DNA from 4 places in the Paenibacillus sp. EKM10P genome. Region 3 is predicted to be linked to each of the others. Evidence: riboswitches for the same ligand, from Rfam matches in the RefSeq annotation. Region 3 holds a riboswitch; each other region holds the start of a gene.

Region 1 (3,117 bases), on a different contig from region 3:
GACAACCTTTTCCCAGCCGAACTTTCGGATCTGCTCGGCCACAAGACGGATGATGCCTGCATCAAACAGCATGCCAGTCTTTAGGGCGTCGACTCCAAGATCTGATCCTACAGCTTCGATCTGTTGCGCTGTTGCTTCCTGTGGCAGCGGATATACACCGTGAACTCCCAAAGTATTTTGTACCGTTATGGCCGTAATAGCTGACATGCCGTATACGCCAAGCTCCTGAAAGGTTTTGAGATCGGCTTGAATTCCAGCCCCGCCGCCACTGTCTGAACCGGCAATCGTCAGCGCTCTCGGTACATGCACGTCTCTCATCGCGCACCACCTGTTGTAGTTGTTCCAGCTTCACGGATCGTGACATGCCCCTCTAGCGAACCAGTATGTAGTTTGGCAAGCTCGTCGAGAAAGGCAATCTGGAAGCTGCCCGGTCCCAGCTTTGCGGTATGCGCTGCGGCTCGAGAAGCTGCTGCACTGTAAAATGCTAAACCTGCTGTGCCTGCGAGCAGCAGGTTGGGTTCAACTGCTGCAAAGGCACCCAACACAGAGGTCAGCAGGCAGCCTGTTCCGGTTACCTTCGTAAGCAGCGCGTCTCCGCCACTAATCAATCGTACTTCAACCCCATCGGTGATGACGTCCTCTTTTCCAGTGATGACAACCATGGTATGGAGCGTTTGCGCAGCCCGAACTGCCAGATCGACATTACTGCTGTCAGCACTGTCGCCTGCATCTACCCCTTTAATTTCTCGGGCTTCTCCGATCAGATGAGCGACTTCGGCTGCATTGCCTCGTACTAGTGAGATGTTAACCTCGTTTAGGATTCGCAGTGCTGACTCGGTTCTAAAACTAGTTGCTCCCGCACCGACTGGATCTAACAGAACTGGAATACCGTGAGCATTCGCCGATTGTCCAGCAAGGATCATGGCATCCACTAGCTCACGGTTTAGCGTACCGATATTTAACACGACGGCGCCCGCTATTTTGGCCATATCTGCTACTTCCTCCGGTGCATAAGCCATCACCGGGGAAGCCCCTAGTGCATATAGGCCGTTGGCTGTAAAGTTGGTGACCACCACATTGGTTATATTATGAACGAGGGGGTTGCTGTTTTGTACCTTTGTCAGGAGCGCCGAATAACTTTGTTCCCATATATTCATCATGTTTATCCTCTCTCATCTATACTGATTATTCCAAGACCGTAGCGCGCATCTGGACGGGCCATTGTTCCTGCTTATAAGCCATATCCCAGAACATATATTCCAGCTGGCAGCTTAGCATAAAATGCTCAATCATCCGCTCTCGCTCGGCAGCCGTGGCGACTTTCGCCCAAGCATCCACACGCTCTCGATATTTGAAGGTTACATCTTCAATTTGGTTGCCATAGAAGCAAATCCACTCATAGAACGGATGAGACTCGTCCGGTCTTACCTCATCCATTAGCCTGCGTCCAATTTCAAGATATGTCCATGGACATGGTAGCAGCACGGCCATGATTTCCCCAAGACTACCCTCATGTGCGACGGTCAGCATATGGCGGATATAATGATGAGCGGACGGAGCGAGTGGATATCCCTGCATCTCTTCATAGGTGACACCTGCGATAGCACAAAAATTTTGATGCGGATGAACCTCGCTGTTGAGAATAAAAGAGATCTGTTCGTTAAATACAGCCATATCCTCCCGGCTCGTGCTTTTGGAGATCGCGATGCCGTAAATCCGCATGTAGGCGTTCAAATATTCAAAGTCTTGTTTTACATAGTGAATCAGCTGTTCCCTTGTTAAATTTCCTTCAGCAATACCTCTCACAAAGGGATGCTCATAAATGGCTTGAAAAATGCCATCCGCCTGCTGACGGAGCTCTTGCGAAAAACTCATTTCCCCACCTCCAACAAAAATGGAGAATAAGAAGTCCCGTAAGATACAACTCTCGGAACAATGCCAAAAAGCCGCCCCGAAAACTGGAGCGGCTTCAACATAGGTTCAATGCGCAAAAACGCCTGAAACCATATATAGAAGGCTCCACTTTCCTACGCTAGTACGAACTAGATCAGGTTCAAAGGGTCCAAGATTCATTCTTGTCTCAGCCATAATGGCTCCCCTAGTGGACTTTCCTATTCTTTTGACTAATACTGTACATTCGTTCCTATGTTATGTCAAACTGCTTATGCCTAGTGAAGGATTAGTGAGGGTGTTGGATTACACTTTCCACGGCTTTGACCCTCACATATTCCGGTTTCCACATTGCATCCCGAATGGCTTGCTCAATATCTGGAAGGTGTGCCTGAGCTACCTGATCCTGAATTGCGGCCTTTGCTACCGCAACCGCAACCGCAAACGAAACATCACGTAATTTTCGAATATGGGGCAGCAGTGCGCCGCCAAGTTCATTCGAATCTACGGCGTTGGCAACGGCATCAGCTGCTGCGGTAAACATGGAAGGAGTGATTCGTTTGGCCTTGACCACAATTGCGCCTAGACCCAGTCCCGGGAAAACAAAGGCATTGTTCGCCTGTCCAATTTCAAATTTCGTACCGTTATAGCTGACGGGCTCAAAGGGACTTCCCGTAGCAATCAATGCTTTGCCATCAGTCCATCGTATCAAATCCTCGGGTACCGCTTCAGCCAGATTGGTAGGATTGGACATGGGCATAATGATCGGGCGTTCCACATGCTTTGCCATTTCCTTGATAATCTCTTCAGAAAAGGCACCCGCTACACCGGAAGTCCCAATTAAGATTGTAGGTTTTACCTGACGGATGACCTCCAGCAACGGTATTTTGCCGTCTTCCGATCGGGCCCATGAGCTGATTTCTTCCTTTTTACGCACATATGGTTTCTGATAATCGAGTACATCTTCCATATCGTCCGTTAATAGCCCACGATAATCAAAGGCCCAAAACGACCTGAAAGAATCTTCTGCAGGAAGCCCGTCCTCGATCATAGCGCTCCGTATTTGGTCGGCGTTACCGATTCCTGCTGCCCCTGGACCAAAGACAAGTATTTTTTGTTCACGTAGCGGAATTTTGGTGACACCTACCGCCGAAACAATCGCAGCTAATGTGACTGCTCCTGTGCCCTGGATGTCATCATTGAAGGTGAGAATGTTTTGACCGTATT
Region 2 (3,117 bases), on a different contig from region 3:
CCGTTGTCTCCATGATCCGCAAATTCACCGTAGCGCTATCGCGAGAATTGCTAGCTGCCCAGGATGGAGCGGCTGAAAACACCAGTAGGCTACAAGCTACAACTGCTGCTGTAAACCCTTTAAACCAATTTTTACGAAATAACAAAATATACCCCTCCTCATTAAGGTGTATGCCTCATATACATACTTTTGCACATATATGTAAGCTTTGAACCCACCATTCCTATTTTAATCCAACGCCAGACAAAAGAGTAGTCATTTGCTTAAAATATTTATGAAAAAATAATTATTTTGCGTATAAAAAAAAGCCAATAAATCTCCTGAAAAAGTTGGAAATTTACTGGCTTGTCCGTTTATATTGTTTCTATTTCGTCCACACCTGGCGCTCCGTTTGTTGACTCACGTACTCAATACGAGTCGGATTGACGTCTAAGATGACATAATCGGGATCATCTGGTCCGGAAAACCATTTTTTCAGAGAATCATTCCACACTTGTTTGCGTAACCCCTCATCAGCTGTAATCTGGACGGTAGCCTCCACTTCCAAGACTTCCTTCGTGCCACCCACTTCATAGCCCAGCAGCAGATAAGCATTCGGATTGTCCTTTAGCTCATCCACTTTATGTGTTTTGCGATCCGTCGCCAGATGAATGTTCATTCCATCGTTAAAAAGGGCCATATAGCGTACTTTCGGTTTTCCGCCCTCAACCGTACCTAACGAGCAAAATTTGTTGTTATCCAAAGCCTTCACAATGGCTTGTTCCAGCTGACTGCGATCCAGTGTCTCCGTTTTACCCACAGTACAACAACTCCTTTTTACGAATTAGAATTCTATAGGGCTATGCCACTTGGCACCAGCTCTCCTAAACATACAGTGTAGCTGTTCTGAAAATAACATGACCGAAACAGATCTGAATGATTCATGTCCATTTTCAGATCAAAGCTCACAGTAAAAGTGTACCCTGTCGTTCGACAAATGAACCGTGAGCACTCCCTCAAGGCTGGACAGACCTGCTTTCAAGGCATATAATCGTCGTAGTAAACCCGAATAAACGAACCCATTAAACCATACAATGCCAGGGGTGCTGGAATCGGCCGGCTGAGAGTGTGTCCCAAGACACTGACCCTTACAACCTGATCTGGGTAATGCCAGCGTAGGAATGCTTAAGCAAGATGTGCCTTTTATTAAAACAGGACATCCCTTACTTTGGTATATACAAGCGCAAGCGTCCCGGAATCTCGGGACGCTTTTTTTGTTGAAGATAAAGTTGTTGGAAAGATTGCTTCCGGCAGATGTGATTTTTGTGAAAATGGGGAATATAAACTGTCTGATTGGACGGATAACGGGTAATTAAAAAGGAGAGAACACAACGATGAAGCGCATGAAAATGTTAAGCCTGGGTCTGATCAGTCTGTGGCTCATGGCTATGACTCTGACCGCTTGCGGCGGCAATCCCCCTACATCTCAAAAGGAGGTTCCTGCTGCCGACACTTCAACGTCTACCTCGGCAAAGGGGCTCAAAGATGTTAAAGTCGTGCTCGACTGGACACCCAATACGAATCACACGGGACTCTATGTCGCCAAGGACAAAGGATTTTACGAAAAAGCAGGCTTGAATGTCCAAATTGTTCAACCAGGTTCAGGCGGAGCCGACCAAATGGTTGCTTCGAATGCTGCACCTTTTGGTATCAGCTATCAAGAAGGCGTCACTCAGGCTCGTATCCAAGGCGTACCGCTCGTATCCATCGCTGCGGTGATTCAGCATAACACCTCTGGCTTCGCAGCCCCGGTAGACCGCGAAATTAAAAGCCCGAAAGACTTCGAGGGTAAAAGCTACGGCGGCTGGGGTTCTCCTGTAGAAGAAGCGGTCATGAAATCCATCATGGATTCAGACCAAGGTGATGTGAGCAAAGTGAAAATCGTCAATATGGGCAATGCAGACTATTTTACAGCCGTGAAGCGGGATATTGACTTTGCCTGGATTTTCTACGCATGGACCGGGATTGAGGCCGAGCTTCGAGGCGAGCCCTTGGATATGCTGTATGTAAAAGATTATTCCAAAAGTCTCGATTACTATACACCTGTAATTGTGAGCAATGAACAGACGATAAAAAACGATCCTGACCTAGTCAAAGCGTTCATGGACGCTACTGCACAAGGCTATGAATACACTATCGCCCATCCAGAAGAAGCGGCGAATATCTTAACTAAAGCTGTGCCAGAGCTGGACAAAAAACTGGTACTTGCTAGCCAAAAATGGCTAAGCCCGCGTTATCAGGACGATGCCACGCAATGGGGTTTACAAAAAGCAGAGGTATGGCAAAACTACTCGGATTGGATGTATGAACGCAAGCTGCTCAGCAAACCTTTGGAAGTCGATAAGGCCTTCACAAACGACTTCTTGCCCAAGCGTTGATCATTTTGTTAAAACGCTAAATAAGACTGGACTAGAGAAGTGAACGAAGCGCAAATACGCGCTTTGTGTGTAAAAATGCCACACAACCTATCAAAAAACTAAAGTGCTTTTAAGGCGGTTGGTAGCGGAGCGGTTCATTTGAATCTGGAGAAGCGAAGCGGTCTCCCCGCCTTAAACCAATTTATTTTCCTAATAATTTGAACAAAAAAGGACAGGTGAAATTCACATGGCTAATACACTGCTCAGCATTCAAGTAATCCCTAAAACTCCTAATAACGAAGACTCTTATCCATATGTAGACAAGGCGATTGAGGTCATCCAGCGTTCCGGTGTCAAACATCAGGTGAATCCATTGGACACTACAATGGAGGGCGAATTGGACGAATTGCTGAAAGTCGTCAAAGACATGCATGAGGCCTTGACGGAAGCTGGCAGTCCCAGCGTCATTTCACAGATCAAAATTGCACATAACCCACAGGGCATCAGCATGAACAAGCTGACCGAGAAGTATCGCCCATGAATCCGAAAGGCAAGAACGCATCCTGGTGGAAAAGCGTATGGCCGCCCCTTGTGGCGGTCCTCTTCTTTTTAGCGGCTTGGCAGGGAGCGGTTTACTATTTACATATTGAATCCTGGCTGCTGCCAGCTCCATCCCTAATCGTACAAGAGGGCATGGCGCAATCGGCGTTGCTTGGCACCC
Region 3 (3,117 bases):
GGTGTTGGTAAATCGACACTCATGAACATTCTGACTGGAAAATTGCTTAAAGATGAAGGCAAAGTGGAATGGACTCCACGTGTACGTTATGGCTATCTGGATCAGCACACCAAGCTGACGCCGGGCAAAACAGTACGTGATGTATTAAAAGACGCTTTTCTTCCTTTGTTGGAACTAGAAAAGGAAATGATGCAAATTACAGACAAAATGGGAGAGGCTTCTCCCGAAGAGTTGGAAGTTTTGCTGGAACAGATGGGAGAAATTCAAGAGCAATTGGATATGGGGGATTTTTACCTCATTGATGTGAAGGTTGAAGAAATGGCGAATGGATTAGGTCTCTCTGCCATCGGACTGGATCGGGATGTAGCAGCACTTAGTGGTGGGCAACGGACAAAGGTGCTTCTTGCTAAGTTGCTGTTGGAAAAGCCAAATGTATTGCTGCTGGATGAGCCTACCAACTATTTGGATGTGGAGCATATTGAATGGCTTACGCGATATTTGAAGGATTATCCCTATGCCTTTATCCTCATCTCACATGATACTGAATTTATGAACCAAGTCGTTAATGTAATCTACCATCTTGAATTTGCTAAGATGACCCGCTATTCAGCTAACTATGAAAAGTTTCTTGAAATGGCGGATCTGAACAAAGCACAGCATATTGATGCATATGAGAAGCAGCAGGAATATATTAAGAAACAGGAAGATTTTATTCAGCGCAATAAAGCGCGCGCATCTACATCAGGCCGTGCAAAAAGCCGTGAAAAGCAGCTTGATCGGATCGAACGTATTGATAAGCCTGAAGAAGCTGCAAAGCCAACCTTTCAGTTCAAAGAAGCCCGTGCGAGCGGGAAAACGGTTTTTGAGGGTATTGATTTTGAAATTGGCTACACTCATGCCCTTTTGCCTAAAATGTCCATGACGATCGAACGTGGCGAAAAGATCGCAATTGTTGGCTGCAATGGTGTTGGTAAGTCTACGTTGCTCAAAACCATTCTCGGGAAAATACCTCCAATCAGCGGAAAAACCTATCAAGGGGATTTCTTGCAGCCTGCTTATTTTGAACAGGAAGTAAAGGCGGAGAAAATTACACCGATTGACGATGTATGGAATGAATTTCCGCATTTGAATCAGCATGAAGTACGAGCGCATTTGGCGCGCTGTGGTTTGAAGAATGAGCATATCACCCGGCCTTTGTCTGCGCTTAGTGGTGGAGAACAGGCTAAAGTTCGCCTTTGTAAACTGTTAATGCGTGAGAGCAACTGGGTACTGTTTGATGAGCCTACCAACCACTTGGATGTCAAAGCAAAGGATGAACTCAAACGCGCTTTGAAGGAATACAAAGGGACCGTATTGCTTGTATCCCACGAACCGGACTTTTACGAGGATTGGGTAACCAAAACGTGGAATGTAGAAGAGTGGTCTAGTAAAGTTAACTAAAATCCAGTTCTGACAGATTTCACACAAGGTGGGGTTTGCAGAATTAGGAAAATATGCTAAGCTATCTTTAGCTGATACAATAAAATAGTCACACTAGGGGAGCCGCCCATGCGGCTGAGACGAAATAAATGGATTTCGGACCCTTTGTACCTGATCTGGGTTATGCCAGCGTAGGGAAGTGAGTACTGTACAAACAAGGTAGTAGCTCTTTACTTTTGTTTGCGCAGGGAACGATATACGTTTACGGATATAATAGTCCGTTCGATTTTGAACGTTTGTCAAGCCACTTCCTTTGGGAAGTGGCTTTTTGCGTTTCGTTCATCTTCATTTGTTCGAGCTTCCGTAGACGGATTTACATATGATCTCCTTTCATTATTGCTGGTACATGTGGCTGGCTCCGTATGATATTACCCAATAGGGAGCTGCAACAATATAGTTCAGCTTATACGATTATTTTATATTTTTTAGTCCAAGTGAGGTGAAAATGAGATCGAATTACACGTAATTACGATGGAAAGTGTCTCCTGTGTGGATGTACCCAAAGTGGCTGCCGCTATTTGTCCTTATATTCATTATGTACACGCACGTTCGAAACAGAAGGGTGCCTCTGCTTTGCTTTCTTTGACTCGTAGCATGATCGAGCAGGAAGTTCCTTTGCAGCAAATTGTAGTAAATGACCGTATGGACGTAGCTTTACTTACCTTGGCAAGAGCTGTCCAGCTACCAGCTAATGGGTTATCTGTGATGGATGCGAAAAGTCTGCTTCCAGTGGGTACACGCTGTGGAGTGTCTGTACATTCCTTGGAGGAGGTGCAGACCGCTGAGCAGGGGGGAGCAGACTATGTACTATTTGGTCATGTATATGAGACCTATTGTAAGGCCGGTCTTGTACCGCGGGGTGTAGCACAGCTTGAACGCATTTGCAGATTGTCGGCCATTCCGGTGATAGCGCTGGGAGGCATACAACCTCATCATGTTCCAGAGCTCTATCATGCCGGAGCAAGCGGAATTGCGGTGATGTCTGGTATATGGGAAGCAGAGTCACCCGTTGCAGCAGCGATGGAATATAGGCGAATGGTAAATCTTGTAGTTCGCGACCTGTAGCAAGAAAACGAGACGAAGGGAAAGCAGAATGCTCACCGGAGAGGAGACACGGAACATATGTCAAAGACACATACAGAGAAAAAAGCAATAGGACACGCAGAATGCTTGGTCATAGGCGGAGGTGTGATCGGCAGTGCCATTGCTTATCATGTGGCTAAGGAGGGACGAAGTACAATTATGCTGGAACGATGGATCCCCGGTGAGGGAGCATCAGGAGCAGCGGCGGGAATGCTGGCAGCGGAAAGCGAAGAGTTCTCAGACCTTGAGCTGGCGCGATTTGCTCGCGCAAGTCGAGATGCATTCCCTGACCTTGTCTGTGATTTGGAGCGTTTATCGGGTATTTCAGTTGATTTTCGTACAGAAGGTTTTGTGACCCCTTTTCGTTCAGAAGCAGAGGGCCAAAGGCGCTGGAATGCTGCGAATATCCGAGAGGATGATAGCCCTATTTGGTGGGATGCCAGGGAATTGGCTCGACGGATTCCGGGCTTGGCAGATCAAGTAATTGGGGCTATATACCGATCAAAGGAGACACAAGTGGCCCCTGTTCAGCTTTGCCGTGCTTATGCAGGGGCA
Region 4 (3,117 bases), on a different contig from region 3:
GCCCGCTCAGGGTCAAGCGAGAGATTGAACTGATCGCGCCAGCGGAATTCAAAACGCGCCTTGGACAAAGCATCGTCCCGCTGCTGTGCCCGCGGATGACCCTTCGCCAGATCGGCAGCATGTGCGGCAATTTTGTAGGTAATAACTCCTTCGCGGACATCATCTTTGTTCGGCAGACCCAAGTGCTCCTTCGGCGTAACGTAGCACAGCATGGACGTCCCGAACCAACCGATCATGGCTGCCCCGATAGCTGAGGTAATATGATCATATCCTGGTGCGATATCCGTCGTCAGCGGCCCTAAAGTATAAAAGGGGGCTTCCTTACAAATCTCCATTTGTAAATCCACATTCTCCTTGATTTTGTGCATAGGGACATGTCCTGGCCCTTCAATCATGACCTGGACATCATGCTTCCATGCAATTTGCGTGAGCTCGCCCAACGTCTCCAGCTCTGCAAATTGTGCTTCATCATTCGCATCATAGATACTCCCTGGACGCAGACCATCCCCGAGAGAAAAGGCCACATCGTAGGCTTTCATAATTTCACAGATTTCTTCAAAATGCGTATACAAAAAATTCTCCTGATGGTGCGCGAGGCACCAGGCTGCCATGATCGACCCGCCCCGGGATACAATTCCCGTCATTCTATTCGCCGTCATCGGTATATATCGCAGCAATACACCCGCATGGATCGTAAAATAGTCCACTCCCTGCTCCGCCTGCTCAATCAGCGTGTCTCGATACAGCTCCCACGTCAGCTTCTCAGCTTCGCCGTTCACCTTTTCCAGTGCCTGATATAGCGGCACCGTTCCAATCGGTACGGGAGAATTCCTGATGATCCATTCGCGCGTTGTATGAATATTCCGACCTGTAGACAGGTCCATGACGGTGTCTGAGCCCCAGCGCACAGCCCAGGTCATCTTCTCCACTTCTTCCTCGATGGAGGACGTAACTGCGGAATTCCCAATGTTCGCATTGATCTTCACGTGAAATTGGCGTCCAATGACCATGGGTTCGCTTTCCGGGTGATTGATATTTGAAGGTAAAATAGCTCGTCCAGCCGCCAGCTCCTGTCGTACAAACTCGGGCTCTACGCCTTCGCGGATCGCCGCAAATTCCATTTCAGGCGTAATGATCCCTTGCCGCGCATAGTGCATTTGCGTCACAGTACGCCCTTGCGAAGCCCGTAGCGGACGGTTGGTCACGCCGGGAAATTCCACTGTCTCCCGTTTGGAGCCGGGTTTCAGTCCATTATCCTCCGGCTTGACGGCGCAGCCCTCATAAGCCTCCACATCCCCCCGTTCCAGTGCCCAAGCTCGCCGTAATGGTGGCAATCCCTGACGGATATCGACCTGGTAGGCTTCGTCCGTCATCGGACCGCTGGTATCATACACACGCAGTGGCTCATGATGCTCGGTGCCCTGAGGCGTATGTGTGGGTTGTAGCGCGATTTCACGCTCAGGCACAGCAATATCCGGCCGAGAACCTTGAATATACACCTTACGGCTCCCCGGAAAGGGCTTTAGCCCACTGGCTTGCTCCGCTTTGGCCTTCTCTCCCTCTACTTCTATTATTCCCGCCAATCCTGCATCTGCTGATTTCATTCCTGTTTCTTTTGTTCCTTTTGTTTCTGTCGGTTTCATGATCCATTCCTCCCGTATCGTTGAAATGACACACCGATCCGGAACCATTCCCAGGGTGGCGCTGATCTATGCAAAAAAGCCGGTTCCCTAGGGAACCGGCTAATCAAACGAGACAGCTATCCAAACCGATCGCACGTGGAATAATCATATTCCAATGCGCGGCCGTAGACAGCAGCTGCGTATACATTTCAATGGCCGATTACTTCCCTACGCTGGTACGATCCAGATCAGGTGCAAAGGGTCCGGAATCTTGCCTGATTCCATCTCAGCCCGCATTACAGGCTCCCCCAGTAACTGTGATACTTTCTATTCACATGAATTGACGGCTATAACAAACATCCCGCCATCTCTATCAGACTACTTTAAATTTATAGCTTTGGCAACCCTTGTATAATTTCCTTTTGTATTGATTACTGTCACGGAAGCATAAGCCCCATTTCCTTGGCTGCTTCGATCAAAATCGGTGCAAACTCATGCAGCGTCTCGGGCGCAAGTCGACTGACCGGGCCGGATACAGATAAAGCCGCCGTGACCTGTCCCTTTCGGTTCACAATAGGCGCGGCCACAGCCGCAGCTCCTGGCTCACGTTCTTCATAGCTGGTCGCATAGCCCTTCTCACGAATGTCCTGCAGCTGGGCTTTATAAACCTCCGGGTCTACCGAAGGTGGCCATTCTTCACTGCTTAGCAATACATCCAGCTCCTGCGGTGGCATAAAGGCCGCCAGCACCTTGCTGGAGGCTCCCACAGCCAGCGGCATACGCGCACCCACAGGCGCAACCCTGCGGATTGCCTGATTGCTCTGCACGGCTTGTATGCGAATACGCATGCTTCCATCCCGCAGGTACAAGCTGACCGTTTCCCCTAAGCGATCACGCAGTCCTTCCATTGCAGGCTGTAACAACACCGCCGGCTCATCGCTTTGGGACAGATGCGTGGACAGCTCCCATATGCGAAAACCAAGCCTATATTTTTCCGTTTCGGCATTCCGAACGACAAATCCCCGATCCTCCAGCGTAGTCAAAAGACGATGAACAGTGCTTTTATGTAGACCAATTTGGGAGGCAATCTCCGTTAGACCAAGATCAGATTCTGCGGTAAAACACAGCAGTATATCAAGTGCACGCTCTACAGCGCGGACGGTTAATTTACGGTCTTCCATCGTGAACCGCTCCTCTTGTATCCATATTCGTTTCACACTATGAAACATGGTTACATAAATTATATAGAATAGTCGCGGCTACTGTAAACCGATGTTTTTGTGACAACCATATTACAGAACAAGAACAAACATCGACAATTCTTTGCATCATTTTTACTTTTCCGGTTCAGGCGTTGACTTTGGATAATAGCCATCATACGATAATAGGTATCTATACGGACATACCCTACTATTTTCAAGTGGAATTATACCTAAATTTTATGATTCGAAGATCAATTTTATATAAGGAGGCTCTTACATGATTTCGACATCCC

The links. A riboswitch is a leader RNA that binds a small molecule or an ion and turns the genes downstream of it on or off. The one in region 3 is predicted to bind thiamine pyrophosphate.
Region 1: it holds a riboswitch for thiamine pyrophosphate, as region 3 does, so the genes downstream of both, tenA (thiaminase II) here and HFE01_RS05980 (thiamine phosphate synthase) in region 3, are expected to answer to the same signal.
Region 2: it holds a riboswitch for thiamine pyrophosphate, as region 3 does, so the genes downstream of both, HFE01_RS24205 (ABC transporter substrate-binding protein) here and HFE01_RS05980 (thiamine phosphate synthase) in region 3, are expected to answer to the same signal.
Region 4: it holds a riboswitch for thiamine pyrophosphate, as region 3 does, so the genes downstream of both, thiC (phosphomethylpyrimidine synthase ThiC) here and HFE01_RS05980 (thiamine phosphate synthase) in region 3, are expected to answer to the same signal.

The regions. Positions count from the first base shown of each region.
Region 1 covers NZ_JAALET010000012.1:100,273-103,389, reverse strand. The annotation lists gene thiD (bifunctional hydroxymethylpyrimidine kinase/phosphomethylpyrimidine kinase) at 1-318, opposite strand, end outside; gene thiM (hydroxyethylthiazole kinase) at 315-1,160, opposite strand; gene tenA (thiaminase II) at 1,186-1,875, opposite strand; TPP riboswitch at 2,008-2,110, opposite strand; gene HFE01_RS21675 (NAD-dependent malic enzyme) at 2,180-3,117, opposite strand, start outside.
Region 2 covers NZ_JAALET010000017.1:54,612-57,728, reverse strand. The annotation lists gene HFE01_RS24215 (bifunctional 2',3'-cyclic-nucleotide 2'-phosphodiesterase/3'-nucleotidase) at 1-145, opposite strand, end outside; gene HFE01_RS24210 (pyridoxamine 5'-phosphate oxidase family protein) at 365-799, opposite strand; TPP riboswitch at 1,069-1,178, shown strand; gene HFE01_RS24205 (ABC transporter substrate-binding protein) at 1,374-2,417, shown strand; gene HFE01_RS24200 (MTH1187 family thiamine-binding protein) at 2,644-2,937, shown strand; gene HFE01_RS24195 (ABC transporter permease) at 2,934-3,117, shown strand, end outside.
Region 3 covers NZ_JAALET010000002.1:222,549-225,665, reverse strand. The annotation lists gene HFE01_RS05985 (ABC-F family ATP-binding cassette domain-containing protein) at 1-1,440, shown strand, start outside; TPP riboswitch at 1,526-1,634, shown strand; gene HFE01_RS05980 (thiamine phosphate synthase) at 1,951-2,544, shown strand; gene thiO (glycine oxidase ThiO) at 2,602-3,117, shown strand, end outside.
Region 4 covers NZ_JAALET010000011.1:42,005-45,121, forward strand. The annotation lists gene thiC (phosphomethylpyrimidine synthase ThiC) at 1-1,643, opposite strand, end outside; TPP riboswitch at 1,831-1,942, opposite strand; gene HFE01_RS20695 (IclR family transcriptional regulator) at 2,060-2,803, opposite strand; gene HFE01_RS20700 (alpha/beta hydrolase) at 3,102-3,117, shown strand, end outside.